2 linked regions of the Streptomyces venezuelae genome follow. The protein of the gene in region 1 interacts with the protein of each later gene in a pairwise test. Links are inferred from orthologs where the notes say so. Each region holds a gene or a part of one and is shown in the gene's direction. Other genes may lie near its edges. The genes, in order: DEJ47_RS06690 and DEJ47_RS13495.

Region 1 (6,687 bases):
GAAGGCGGCGTCTTCGCCGACGTCGACCGGGCCATCTCCGAGCGCCGCAGGCTCTGGATCCGCTACTACTCGCCGGCGCGCGACGAGCTCACCGAGCGGGAGATCGACCCCATCCGCCTGGTCAGCGTCGGCCACACCTACGTAGAGGCGTGGTGCCGCCGCTCCGAGGCGCGGCGCACCTTCCGCCTGGACCGGGTCGCCGAGATCAAGATCCTCGACGAGCCGTCCGCGCCGCCCGAGGTGGAGCTGCGCGACCTCTCCGAAGGGCTGGTGCAGCCCGCCGCCGAGGACCCGGAGGTCGTCGTCGAGGTGGGACCCGGCGGCCGCTGGGTCGCCGAGTACTACCCGCACGACAGCGCCGAGGAACTGCCCGACGGCGGCCTGCGGATCACGCTGCGCACTCCCGACCCGGCCTCGCTGCGGCGCCTCGCGCTGCGGCTCGGCAGGGACGGGCGGATCGTGTCGCCAGCCCAGCTCGCCGACAGCGCGCGGGAGGCGGCCCGTGAGGCCCTCGACGCGTACGAGCGGGAACTCGCGGCGTACGAGGAACGCGACGGTCAGGAGGCGGGACGTTGAGCACACCGACGATGTCCGGACTTCCGGGGGTGCCGTCGCAGCCGCAGCGGTCCGGTCCCGCCCCCGTCCTCTTCACGGCCGCCTGCCCCGACTGCCGTGCCCGCTTCGAGTTGTCCGCCGGCGCGCTGCGCCTCGCCATCGGTGCGAGCGCCCGCACCACCTTCTACTCGTTCACGTGCCCGGAGTGCGAGGCCGCGGTGCGCAAGCCCGCGGGCGAGCGGATCGTCGAACTCCTCACCGGTGGCGGGGTGCGGACACTGCGCCTGCACTCGACCGTCTAGGCTCGGCGCATGTTCTGGGCGATGCTCGCGATCGCGGCGGGCTTCTTGGGCCTCGCCGTCCTCGGCGTACTGGCGATCAAGGTGTTTGTGGAGGCGCAGCGTCTCGCTAGTCAAGTGACCGAGACCACACGGCAGATCAACCGGGCGGCGGAGGACCTGGAGAAGGCAGCGGCCGGTGTGGCCCGTGCGGGCCGCGGGGCTCTTTAGCGTCCGCGGCCTGTCGGCTCCCGGAGGTGGACGGGTACGCTGCGAAGACGGCCCGGGATCGAGGCGGGGGCCGTACTCGGAGTATGCGCGGGGATTGCCGAGCGTTTACCCCGGGGGGTTACGATCGCTGCCATGCGCGGGAGATCGGATATATGTCCGGTCTGCCGAGCAACCAGACTCCTGTCGCCTCGGTGAAGAAGGTAAACAGCTATGGGTAGGCTCGGCCCCACCGAGATCATCCTCATCCTCGTCGTCATCGTCCTGCTCTTCGGTGCGAAGAAGCTGCCCGACATGGCGCGCTCCCTCGGCAAGTCGGCCCGCATCCTCAAGAGCGAGGCCAAGGCCATGAAGTCCGAGAGCAAGGACGACACCGCCGCCCCGGCCGACCCGCCGAGCGACCCGGCCGTCCAGAAGCGCACGATCCAGGCTGCCCCCGGCGACGTGACCAGCTCGCGCCCGGTCACCGAGCCGACCGACCGTACGACGCAGCGCTGATCCAGGGCCGGCGCCGACGGCCGGCCTGCCGCACGAGATGAGGACGTGGGTTGCTCAAGTCTGCCCGCAAGAAGGAGAAGGACCCCGAGGGGCGGATGTCCCTCGCGGAGCACCTTCGCGAGCTCCGCAACCGGCTCGCCAAGGGGCTCCTCGCCATCACGGTCGTGTCGATCGTGGCGGCGTTCTACAGCCAGGAACTGATGGAGTTCCTGGCTGACCCCGTGCCGCGCTGCGAGCCCGGCATGAAGGAGACCGGTGGCCACTGCGCGACCGTGACCTTCAACGACCTGCTCTCGCCCTTCACCACCACGGTGAAGGTCAGCCTCATGGTCGGCATAATCGTCTCCAGCCCGATCTGGCTGTACCAGCTGTGGGCGTTCGTCGCGCCCGGTCTGCACAAGAACGAGCGCAAGTACACGTACTGGTTCGTGTCCGCCGCCGTGCCGCTCTTCTTCGGAGGCGCCTGGCTCGCGTACACGATCCTCCCCGTCAGCATGCGCGTGCTGCTCGGCATCACACCCGACGGCGCGGCGAACCTGCTGCCGATGGACAAGATCCTCGACTTCACGGTCAGGATGGTCCTGGTCTTCGGCGCCTCGTTCGAGCTCCCGTTGTTGCTGGTGATGCTCAACATGACGGGCATCGTGACCGGCCGCCGCATGCTCACCTGGTGGCGCGGCGTCGTCATGGGTGTCTTCATCTTCGGCGCGGTGGCGACCCCGACGACCGACCCGGTGGGCATGATCGCGCTCGCGGGTCCGATCGTCGTCCTGTACTTCATCGCGGTCGGCATTTCGTTCCTCAACGACAGTCGCCGCCGCCGCAACGACCCCGACGCCGAGCTCGACGACGACGAGGCGTCCGACCTCGACCTGACACCGCAGGCCGTCGGCGACGTCGAAGCGGTACGGCCGCCCCGGGCGCTGCCCGAGCAGGCGGGCACCGGACGGAACGATCAGCGGGTGAACGGTTTCGACGACGTGACCTGACGTTGCTAGGGTCCTCCCTCAAACTCCGTCCGGGGGGACCCCTAGTGACCAGCGAGATCACTCTCTTCGTCAATCCCACCGCGGGCCGCGGCCGGGGCGCCCACGCGGCGCAGCCGGCCGCTTCCGCTCTGCGGGCCCGCGGCTTCTCCGTGCGCACGGTCATCGGTGAGGACGCCCCCGACGCGCTGCGGCGGGCCCGTGCCGCCGTGGAGGGCGGCACGGGGGCGCTCATAGCCGTCGGCGGCGACGGCATGGCGAGCCTCGCGCTGCAGGCCGTCGCCGGGACGCGCACCCCGCTGGGCGTGATCGCCGTGGGGACCGGCAACGACTTCGCGCGGGCCCTCGGCCTGCCCGTGCGCGAGCCGGCCGCCGCGGGGGAGCTCGTCGCCGAGGCGCTGAAGGGGGCACGCACGCGCGACGTCGACCTGGGGAGGGTCGGCGGGACGTGGTTCGGGACCGTGCTCGCCTCCGGCTTCGACTCGCGGGTCAACGACCGCGGCAACCGGATGCGATGGCCCACGGGGCGCTTCAAGTACGACCTGGCGATGGTCGTGGAGCTCGCGGCGTTCCGTCCCGTCCCGTACCGCATCACCCTGGACGGCGGCGCCGTCCACGAGGTCGAGGCGACGCTCGTCGCGGTCGGCAACGGAACCTCGTACGGCGGCGGCATGCGGATCTGCGCCGGGGCCGACATGAGCGACGGTCTCTTCGACGTCACCGTGGTCGGCGACTGCAGCCGCACGACGCTCCTCAAGGTCTTCCCCAAGGTCTACAAGGGAACGCACCTGGACCACCCGAAGGTCACCGTGCACCGGGCGGCCCGGGTCGAGCTCGCCGCCCCGGGCATCACCGGATACGCGGACGGGGAACCGCTCGGCGCGCTGCCGCTGACCGCGGAGTGCGTGCCCGGAGCCGTGCGCGTCCTCGGGCCGTGAGCGCCGCGGCGCACGCCGCGTGAGCTGGCGCGTTCCACCCCTGTTCCGATAATGATCGTCTGTTGTCAGTGGTGGCCGGTAGTCTCGAAAGCACGATGACAGAGGACCTCTCACCGGCCGAGCGGTACGCGGCGGCGCGCAAGCGCGCTGCCGAGCAGGCCACCGCACTCGCGTCCTTCCGCGAGATGTACGAATTCGGCCTCGACCCCTTCCAGATCGAGGCGTGCCAGGCGCTGGAGGCGGGCAAGGGCGTGCTCGTGGCCGCCCCCACGGGATCGGGCAAGACGATCGTCGGCGAGTTCGCCGTGCACCTCGCCCTGCTGCAGGGCAAGAAGTGTTTCTACACCACGCCGATCAAGGCGCTCTCCAACCAGAAGTACTCCGACCTCGCCAAGCGGTACGGCGCGGACAAGGTGGGCCTGCTCACCGGCGACAACAGCGTCAACAGTGACGCCCCGGTGGTCGTCATGACCACCGAAGTCCTGCGGAACATGCTGTATTCGGGCTCGCAGTCGTTGCTGAACCTCGGCTATGTGGTCATGGACGAGGTGCACTACCTCTCCGACCGCTTCCGCGGCGCCGTCTGGGAGGAAGTGATCATCCACCTCCAGGAGTCGGTGACGCTGGTCTCCCTGTCGGCGACGGTGTCGAACGCGGAGGAGTTCGGCGACTGGCTCGACACGGTCCGCGGCGACACCGAGGTGATCGTCTCCGAGCACCGGCCCGTGCCGCTGTTCCAGCACGTGCTGGCAGGGCGCCGGATGTACGACCTCTTCGAGGAGGGCGAGGGCCAGAAGAAGGCGGTCAACCCGGACCTGACGCGCATGGCGCGGATGGAGGCCAGCCGGTCGTACAACCCGCGTGACCGCCGCAAGGGCAAGATGATCCGTGAGGCCGACCGCGAGCGGGAGCGCAGGCAGCGGTCGCGGATCTGGACGCCGGGCCGGCCCGAGGTCATCGAGCGGCTCGACGCGGAGGGCCTGCTGCCCGCCATCACGTTCATCTTCAGCCGGGCGGGCTGTGAGGCCGCGGTCCAGCAGTGTCTGTACGCGGGGCTCAGGCTGAACGACGACGAGGCGCGGATGACGGTCCGCGGGATCGTCGAGGACCGCACGTCCTCCATCCCGAACGAGGACCTCCACGTCCTCGGCTACTACGAATGGCTGGAGGGTCTGGAGCGCGGCATCGCGGCGCACCACGCGGGCATGCTGCCGACCTTCAAGGAGGTCGTCGAGGAGCTCTTCGTGCGCGGCCTGGTCAAGGCGGTCTTCGCCACCGAGACCCTCGCACTCGGCATCAACATGCCCGCGCGCAGCGTGGTGCTGGAGAAGCTCGTCAAGTGGAACGGCGAGCAGCACGCCGACATCACCCCGGGTGAGTACACGCAGTTGACGGGCCGTGCCGGGCGCCGCGGCATCGACGTGGAGGGGCACGCGGTGGTGCTCTGGCAGCGTGCCATGAGCCCCGAGCACCTGGCGGGTCTCGCCGGGACGCGCACGTACCCGCTGCGGTCCAGCTTCAAGCCGTCGTACAACATGGCGGTGAACCTGGTCGAGCAGTTCGGGCGGCACCGCTCGCGCGAGCTCCTGGAGACGTCGTTCGCGCAGTTCCAGGCCGACAAGTCGGTCGTCGGCATCTCCCGTCAGGTGCAGAAGAACGAAGCGGGGCTCGAGGGCTACAAGGCCTCCATGACCTGCCACCTGGGCGACTTCGACGAGTACGCGCGGCTGCGCCGCGAGCTGAAGGACCGCGAGAACGAGCTGGCCAAGCAGGGCGCAGCGCAGCGCAGGGCCGCCGCTGCCGCCGCCCTGGAGAAGCTGAAGCCGGGGGACGTCATCCACGTGCCCACGGGGAAGTACGCGGGCCTGGCGCTCGTCCTGGACCCGGGGCTGCCGGCCGGGCGGGCCAACGGTCACCGCGGGTTCGACCACGTCGACGGGCCGCGGCCGCTGGTGCTCACGGCCGAGCGGCAGGTCAAGCGGCTCGCGGCCATGGACTTCCCGGTGCCGGTCGAGGCGCTGGAGCGGATGCGCATCCCCAAGTCGTTCAACGCGCGCTCCCCGCAGTCCCGCAGGGACCTGGCGTCCGCGTTGCGCACCAAGGCCGGGCACATCGTCCCGGACCGGCACCGCAAGGGCCGTGCGACGGCCGCCGACGACCAGGAGATCGCCCGCCTGCGCGCGGAACTGCGCGCGCACCCCTGCCACGGCTGCGACGAGCGCGAGGACCACGCGCGCTGGGCCGAGCGGTACCACCGCCTCAAGCGCGACACCGCGCAGCTGGAGCGCCGCATCGAGGGGCGCACGAACACGATCGCCCGCACCTTCGACCGGATCGTCGCGCTCCTCACCGAGCTCGACTATCTGCGGGGCGACGAGGTCACCGAGCACGGCAAGCGGCTCGCCCGGTTGTACGGGGAGCTGGACCTGCTGGCCAGCGAGTGCCTGCGGGCGGGGGTGTGGGAGGGCCTGAGCCCGGCCGAACTGGCCGCGTGTGTCTCGGCGTTGGTGTACGAGGCGCGGGTCGGCGACGACGCGCTGGCGCCCAAGCTGCCGTCCGGCGCGGCGAAGGCGGCGCTGGGTGAGATGGTGCGCATCTGGGGCCGGCTCGACGGCCTCGAGGAAGAGTTCAAGATCAGTCAGACGGAGGGGGTCGGCCAGCGGGAGCCCGACCTCGGCTTCGCCTGGGCGGCGTACATGTGGGCCAATGACAAGGGCCTGGACGAGGTGCTGCGCGAGGCGGAGATGCCGGCCGGTGACTTCGTGCGCTGGTGCAAGCAGGTCATCGATGTCCTCGGGCAGATCTCGGCCGCGGCTCCGCGCGAGGGGAGCACGGTCGCGAAGAACGCCCGCAAGGCCGTCGATCAGCTTCTGCGGGGCGTGGTGGCGTACAGCTCGGTGGGCTGAGCCGGATCTTCGTCGCGCCGCGGGCGCGTTCCTCGACCAACTCGGTCGTGGGGCGCGCCCGTTCGGTGTTTTACGACGTTTTCGAGGCGTCACTGCCTGTGTTCGAACGATTGCCACCTGTGCAAAAGGGCAGAGTGTATGCCTCTTGGCGGGCCCTTTGCAGAGGGTTGCCGAATGTGACTCGGCGATGATTTCGGCGGACTAAGCTCGCCCGGAGCGCGGCGAGTTGAACGAGTTGCGACGGATTCGCGCGCTTGTTCCCAAATCTTTCGATCGTTCGTTTCGTCATTCCCCCTAT
Region 2 (6,885 bases), 1.5 Mb from region 1 along the record:
GTGGACGCCGCCGGTCACCGCGGGCCGATCGAGGTGGAGATCTTCAACGAGGGCCTGTGGGCGCGGGACGGGGGCGAAGTGCTGCGGGAGACGGCCGAACGGTTCCGCGCACACGCGTGAGGCGGGACCTCCGCGCCGTACGTCCTACTTCTTGCCGCCCAGGATCTGACCCAGCAGGTCACCGAGACCGCCGCCGGAACCGGGCGCGGAACCGCTCGCCGCACCGGGGCCCTTGGTGCGCGCCGCCCGCTTGGAGACCACGGCGAGCACCACGGGGATCAGCATCTCGATCACGCGGGTGACCTTCGCTGCCGGGATGCCGGTCTTCTTGGAGACCGCGTTCGCCACCGGCTTGCTCACCTTCGCGAGCATGCCGGCCATCATCCCGCCGCCGACGAGACCGCCGAGGCCGCCGCCGAGCGCGGCGATCCCCTGCGGGGTGGGATCGGCGGGCCCGACCTCGGCGAAGGCCTGCCGCACCTCGTCGGCCTCCGCCGGGTCGGCGGCGCGGCCCCGGATGTCTCCGGACAGCGCGGACGCGGTCGTGCCGACGACGTCCCGCGCGCCGGACGCGTCCGTGCCGAGCAGGCCCGCGATCTCCTGGAGCCGGTCGTCCCCGAGCTCGTCGAGGACGTCCTGCTCGAAGGACCGCGGCTCAGAGGTCTGGGAATCATCGCTCATGCGACAAACGCTACGTCCGTCCCGCTTTGCGGGCATCTGGAGCCGGTCCGGAGCCGCCGGAAAAAAAGTCGGCAACGCGGTGCAACCCTCCGGGCACGACGCGTGTCGTATATGGCGTCAGGGCTTATGAGGGGGGAACCAGGATCTGGGGGGATCCGGGGGATCCGGGGGGATCGCGAGTTCTGACAGGGGAGGGGAAAACCCGAAGGGGTCCGGCTGGGAGGCCGGGCCCCTTCGAAGTTGTCCACAGGCTCACCACGCTGTCGGTGCCGGGCGGTAGCGTCGGATCATGTCGAGTCCAGCTGCAGCGTCGGCGGTGCTCGAGGGGGTCCTCGAACGCATCACGTACGCCAACGAAGAGACGGGTTACACGGTCGCGCGCGTCGACACGGGCCGTGGCTCCGGTGACCTGCTCACGGTCGTCGGCGCGCTGCTCGGCGCGCAGGCGGGCGAATCGCTGCGCATGCACGGCCGCTGGGGCTCCCACCCGCAGTACGGCAAGCAGTTCACGGTCGAGAACTACACGACGGTGCTGCCCGCCACCATCCAGGGCATCCGCCGCTATCTCGGCTCCGGCCTCATCAAGGGCATCGGCCCCGTCATGGCCGACCGCATCACCACCCACTTCGGCGTCGACACCCTCGACATCATCGAGACCGCTCCGCAGCGCCTCGTCGAAGTGCCGGGCCTCGGCCCCAAGCGGACGAAGATGATCGCCGCCGCCTGGGAGGAGCAGAAGGCCATCAAGGAAGTCATGGTCTTCCTCCAAGGCGTCGGCGTCTCCACCTCCATCGCCGTGCGCATCTACAAGAAGTACGCGGACGCGTCGATCTCCGTGGTGAAGAACGAGCCCTACCGCCTGGCGGCAGACGTCTGGGGCATCGGCTTCCTCACCGCCGACCGCATCGCGCAGTCCGTGGGCATCCCGCACGACAGCCCGGAGCGCGTCAAGGCCGGTCTCCAGTACGCCCTTTCGCAATCCACCGACCAGGGGAACTGCTACCTCCCCGAGGAGCGCCTCATCGCGGACGCGGTGAAGCTGCTCCAGGTCGACACGGGCCTGGTCATCGACTGCCTCGCCGAGCTCGCGGGGGAGGAGGAGGGCGTCGTCCGCGAGGCGCTGCCCGACCCGGACGGGGGCGATGACATCGCCGCCGTCTACCTCGTCCCGTTCCACCGTGCCGAACTGTCCCTGGCCGGCCAGCTGTTGCGGCTCCTCAGGACCGGCGACGACCGCATGCCCGCCTTCCAGGACGTCGCCTGGGACAAGGCGCTCGCCTGGCTCGCCGCCCGCACCGGCGCCGAGCTCGCGCCCGAGCAGAAGGAGGCGGTCAGGCTCGCCCTGACGCAGAAGGTCGCCGTCCTGACCGGCGGACCCGGCTGCGGCAAGTCCTTCACGGTCCGCTCCGTCGTCGAGCTGGCCCGCGCGAAGAAGGCCAAAGTCGTCCTCGCCGCCCCCACGGGCCGCGCCGCCAAGCGCCTCGCCGAGCTCACCGGGGCCGAGGCCTCCACCGTGCACCGGCTGCTCGAACTGAAGCCCGGGGGAGACGCGGCGTACGACAAGGACCGGCCCCTCGACGCCGATCTGGTCGTCGTCGACGAGGCGTCCATGCTCGACCTGCTGCTCGCCAACAAACTGGTGAAGGCCGTCCCGCCCGGGGCCCACCTGCTCTTCGTGGGCGACGTCGACCAGCTGCCCAGCGTCGGCGCGGGAGAAGTGCTGCGCGACATGCTCAGCGACGAGAGCCCCATCCCCGCCGTCCGCCTCACCCGCATCTTCCGGCAGGCCCAGGAGTCGGGCGTCGTCACCAACGCCCACCGCATCAACTCCGGTGTCCCGCCCATCACCCAGGGCATGAAGGACTTCTTCCTCTTCGTCGAGGAGGAGACCGAGGACGCGGGCCGTGTGACGGTGGACGTCGCCGCGCACCGCATCCCCAAGAAGTTCGGCCTGGACCCGCGGCGCGACGTGCAGGTCCTCGCCCCCATGCACCGCGGGCCCGCCGGCGCGGGCAACCTCAACGGACTCCTCCAGCAGGCCATCACGCCCGCCAGACCGGACCTGCCCGAGAAGCGGTTCGGCGGCCGGGTGTTCCGGGTGGGGGACAAGGTCACGCAAATCCGCAACAACTACGAAAAAGGGCAGAACGGTGTCTTCAACGGCACGGTCGGTGTCGTCACCGCCCTGGACGCCGACGAGCAGCGGCTCACCGTCCGCACGGACGAGGACGAGGAAGTTCCGTACGACTTCGACGAACTGGACGAGCTGGCGCACGCCTACGCGGTGACGATCCACCGCTCCCAGGGCAGCGAGTATCCGGCGGTGGTGATCCCGGTCACCACCGGCGCGTGGATGATGCTGCAGCGCAATCTGCTCTACACCGCCGTGACACGCGCCAAGAGGCTGGTCGTTCTGGTCGGTTCGCGCAAGGCTCTGGGACAGGCAGTGCGCACGGTCTCCGCGGGCAGGCGCTGCACGGCCCTGGACTTCCGGCTTTCCGGGCTTCCCGGGCGCCGCGGAGCAGGCCCTGGACGTTTTGATCGATCAAACGAGTAGGAAACCTCACACAGCACTTCCGGAACCGGGGCGAAGGGGGCAGGATGAGCAGGTTGGCGGCACTGAGTGCCGCCAATAGGCCCAATGGTCGACCCCGAGTGCACTCTCCAGGGCCAAATGGGGGATGGTAGAGACAGTCAGGGCACCTCGAAGAAGAGGCACAACGTCGGTGAGGGATGACGTGAGCGAGAACGCTAACAACGGTGTAGTACTGCGGTACGGCGACGACGAGTACACCTACCCGGTGATCGAGTCGACCGTCGGCGACAAGGGCTTCGACATCGGGAAGCTCCGCGCCCAGACCGGTCTGGTGACCCTGGACAGCGGCTATGGCAACACCGCCGCCTATAAATCCGCCATCACCTATCTCGACGGCGAACAGGGCATCCTCCGGTACCGCGGCTACCCGATCGAGCAGCTGGCCGAGCGCTCCACCTTCACCGAGGTGGCGTACCTCCTGATCAACGGCGAGCTGCCGAAGGTCGACGAGCTGGCCACGTTCAAGAACGAGATCACGCAGCACACCCTGCTGCACGAGGACGTCAAGCGGTTCTACGACGGCTTCCCGCGTGACGCCCACCCGATGGCGATGCTGTCGTCCGTGGTCAGCGCGCTGTCGACGTTCTACCAGGACAGCCACAACCCGTTCGACGAGAAGCAGCGTCACCTGTCGACGATCCGCCTTCTCGCCAAGCTTCCGACGATCGCGGCCTACGCGTACAAGAAGTCGCAGGGCCACCCGGTCGTCTACCCGCGCAACGACCTCGGCTACGTCGAGAACTTCCTGCGCATGACGTTCTCGGTGCCCGCCGCCGAGTACGAGCTGGACCCGGTCGTGGTCAACGCGCTCGACAAGCTCCTGATCCTGCACGCGGACCACGAGCAGAACTGTTCGACGTCCACCGTGCGTCTGGTCGGCTCCTCGCAGGCGAACATGTTCGCCTCGATCTCCGCCGGCATCTCGGCGCTGTGGGGCCCGCTGCACGGCGGCGCCAACCAGTCGGTCCTGGAGATGCTGGAAGGCATCCAGGCCTCCGGCGGCGACGTCGACACCTTCATCCGCAAGGTGAAGAACAAGGAAGACGGCGTGAAGCTCATGGGCTTCGGGCACCGCGTCTACAAGAACTTCGACCCCCGGGCGAAGATCATCAAGGCGGCGGCGCACGACGTCCTCTCGGCGCTCGGCAAGTCCGACGAGCTGCTCGACATCGCGCTGAAGCTGGAGGAGCACGCGCTGGCCGACGACTACTTCGTCGAGCGCAAGCTCTACCCGAACGTCGACTTCTACACCGGCCTCATCTACCGCGCGATGGGCTTCCCGACCGAGATGTTCACGGTCCTGTTCGCCCTCGGCCGCCTGCCGGGCTGGATCGCCCAGTGGCACGAGATGATCAAGGAGCCGGGTTCGCGCATCGGCCGCCCGCGCCAGATCTACACGGGCGAGGTCCTCCGCGACTTCGTCCCCGTCGAGGGCCGCTGACCCTCCGGGTCGCCCCTCGCCGGCCGCACGCGGTCGGCTCTCCGCAGAGCGGAAAGCGCCCCGCCGTCGATCCCCCCACGGGTCGACGGTCGGGGCGCTTCCCTTTTTCCCGGTGCGGATTCCCCCCACGGGATCCGGCCGGGCGTCTGTGGCGGCCCTGCGGTCTGCCGGGACGCGTACGTACGGGAGGGCCGCTCAAAGCTCCCCGGTGCACGTGCCCCGGCAACGCAATATCCAGGAACATCCCCCAAGATGTCCCTCGATGTCAGGAAGACGTCCCCCAAGACATCTTCCTGCATCGCCCCATTAGACTCGCGACCCCCCTCAATGGTTACGTCCCAAACACTGTGATCTGCGTCTCTTGCATATGTCCAGTAGATGCGCAAGATCCCCCATATGTGGATCTCGGGAACCCGGTGTGGATGCTGAAACGACCTTGTGAAGACGGTATGTGAGCGTCCGCGATCGTTATCTGAACGTCCTCAGGCGAAGACTGTTGGTGACCACGAAGACCGAGGAGAAGGCCATCGCGGCCCCCGCGATCATCGGGTTGAGGAGACCGGCGGCGGCGAGCGGCAGTGCGGCGACGTTGTAGCCGAAGGCCCAGAAAAGATTGCCCTTGATGGTGGCGAGGGTCTTCCGGGAGAGCCTGATGGCGTCGGCCGCGACCCGCAAGTCCCCGCGCACCAACGTCAGGTCACTCGCCTCGATCGCCGCGTCCGTTCCGGTGCCCATCGCGAGCCCCAGATCGGCGGTGGCGAGCGCGGCCGCGTCGTTCACGCCGTCCCCGACCATCGCCACGACCTTGCCCTCGCCCTGCAGCCGCCGTACGACATCGACCTTGTCCTGCGGCAGGACCTCCGCGAACACCGCGTCCGGCGCGATGCCGACCGCGTCGGCGACCGTCCGCGCGACGGCCTCGTTGTCGCCCGTCAGCAGCACCGGCGTCAGACCGAGCGAACGCAGCTCCCGCACCGCCTCCGCGCTGGTCTCCTTCACGGCGTCCGCGACGGCCAGGACGCCGCGTGCGGCGCCGTCCCAGGCGACCAGGACGGCGGTGCGCCCGGCGGCCTCCGCGTCGTCCCGCAGCTTGGCCACGGCCTCCAGATCCGCCACCCCGGCCTCCGCCAGGAGCCGTTCGCGCCCCGCGAGCACCTCGTGCCCCTCCACCGAGCCGCGCACCCCGGCCCCGGCGACGTTCTCGAACCGCTCCGGCGCAGGCAGCTGCCCGGTGCCGATGCCGAGGCGTTCGGCGGCGCCCGCCGTGACGGCACGGGCCACCGGGTGCTCGGAGGCGTGTTCCAGGGCGCCCGCGAGGCGGAGCAGGAGCTGCTCCTGGGTGTCCCCGGCGACGTGCACGTCCGTCAGCGTCATGTGCCCCGTCGTGACCGTCCCGGTCTTGTCCAGGACGACGGTGTCGACGCGACGCGTGGACTCCAGGACTTCGGGTCCCTTGATGAGGATGCCGAGTTGGGCGCCCCGGCCGGTGCCGACCATGAGGGCGGTCGGCGTGGCGAGGCCGAGTGCGCAGGGGCAGGCGATGATCAGGACGGCGACGGCGGCGGTGAACGCGGCCGTCGCGTCGCCGGTGGCGCCCAGCCAGCCGCCGAGCGTGCCGACGGCGATGAGGAGCACCGTCGGTACGAAGACACCGGCGATCCGGTCGGCGAGCCGCTGCACCTGGGCCTTGCCGGTCTGCGCGTCCTCCACGAGCCGCGCCATCCGGGCGAGTTGGGTGTCCGAGCCGACACGGGTCGCCCGGACGACGAGGCGCCCCGAGACGTTCACGGTGCCCCCGGTCACGGCGGCGCCGACGCCCACGTCGACGGGCACGGACTCGCCGGTCAGCATGGCGGCGTCGACGGCGGAGGCGCCCTCTTCCACGGTGCCGTCGGTCGCGACGGTCTCCCCGGGGCGTACGACGAACCGGTCCCCGACCGTCAGGTGCCCCACCGGCACGCGCCGCTCGGTGCCGTCCCGCAGCACCGCCACGTCCTTGGCGCCCAGTTCGAGCAGGGCGCGCAGCGCGGAGCCCGCCTTCCGCTTGGAGCGGGCCTCAAGCCAGCGGCCCAGCAGGATGAACGTGACGACGCCCGCGGCGACTTCGAGGTAGATGGTGGAGGCGCCATCCCCGGGCGAGGCCGTGAAGTCGAAGCCGTGCCGCATC

The links.
Region 2: the proteins of DEJ47_RS06690 (region 1) and DEJ47_RS13495 interact in binary tests that used the Escherichia coli proteins (3 or more experiments, as listed by UniProt). The link is inferred for Streptomyces venezuelae from one-to-one orthologs.

Annotation. Positions count from the first base shown.
Region 1 is NZ_CP029193.1:1,435,092-1,441,778, reverse strand. Bases 1,802-4,537 are described here. They hold DEJ47_RS06690 (diacylglycerol kinase), read left to right. Parts: upstream 1,802-2,592; coding sequence 2,593-3,483; downstream 3,484-4,537. Other genes in these bases: DEJ47_RS06685 (DEAD/DEAH box helicase), read left to right, coding at 3,579-4,537; tatC (twin-arginine translocase subunit TatC), read left to right, coding at 1,802-2,548. Also shown: DEJ47_RS06715 (helix-turn-helix transcriptional regulator), read left to right, coding at 1-576; DEJ47_RS06710 (hypothetical protein), read left to right, coding at 588-857; DEJ47_RS06705 (hypothetical protein), read left to right, coding at 867-1,064; Sec-independent protein translocase subunit TatA, read left to right, coding at 1,275-1,559; more of tatC, read left to right, coding at 1,655-1,801; more of DEJ47_RS06685, read left to right, coding at 4,538-6,389. UniProt on the Escherichia coli protein: In vitro phosphorylates phosphatidylglycerol but not diacylglycerol; the in vivo substrate is unknown.
Region 2 is NZ_CP029193.1:2,908,424-2,915,308, reverse strand. Bases 2,635-5,568 are described here. They hold DEJ47_RS13495 (citrate synthase), read left to right. Parts: upstream 2,635-3,419; coding sequence 3,420-4,718; downstream 4,719-5,568. Other genes in these bases: DEJ47_RS13490 (heavy metal translocating P-type ATPase), read right to left, coding at 5,187-5,568; DEJ47_RS13500 (ATP-dependent RecD-like DNA helicase), read left to right, coding at 2,635-3,238. Outside these bases: DEJ47_RS13510 (sugar phosphate isomerase/epimerase family protein), read left to right, coding at 1-120; DEJ47_RS13505 (DUF937 domain-containing protein), read right to left, coding at 145-681; more of DEJ47_RS13500, read left to right, coding at 971-2,634; more of DEJ47_RS13490, read right to left, coding at 5,569-6,885.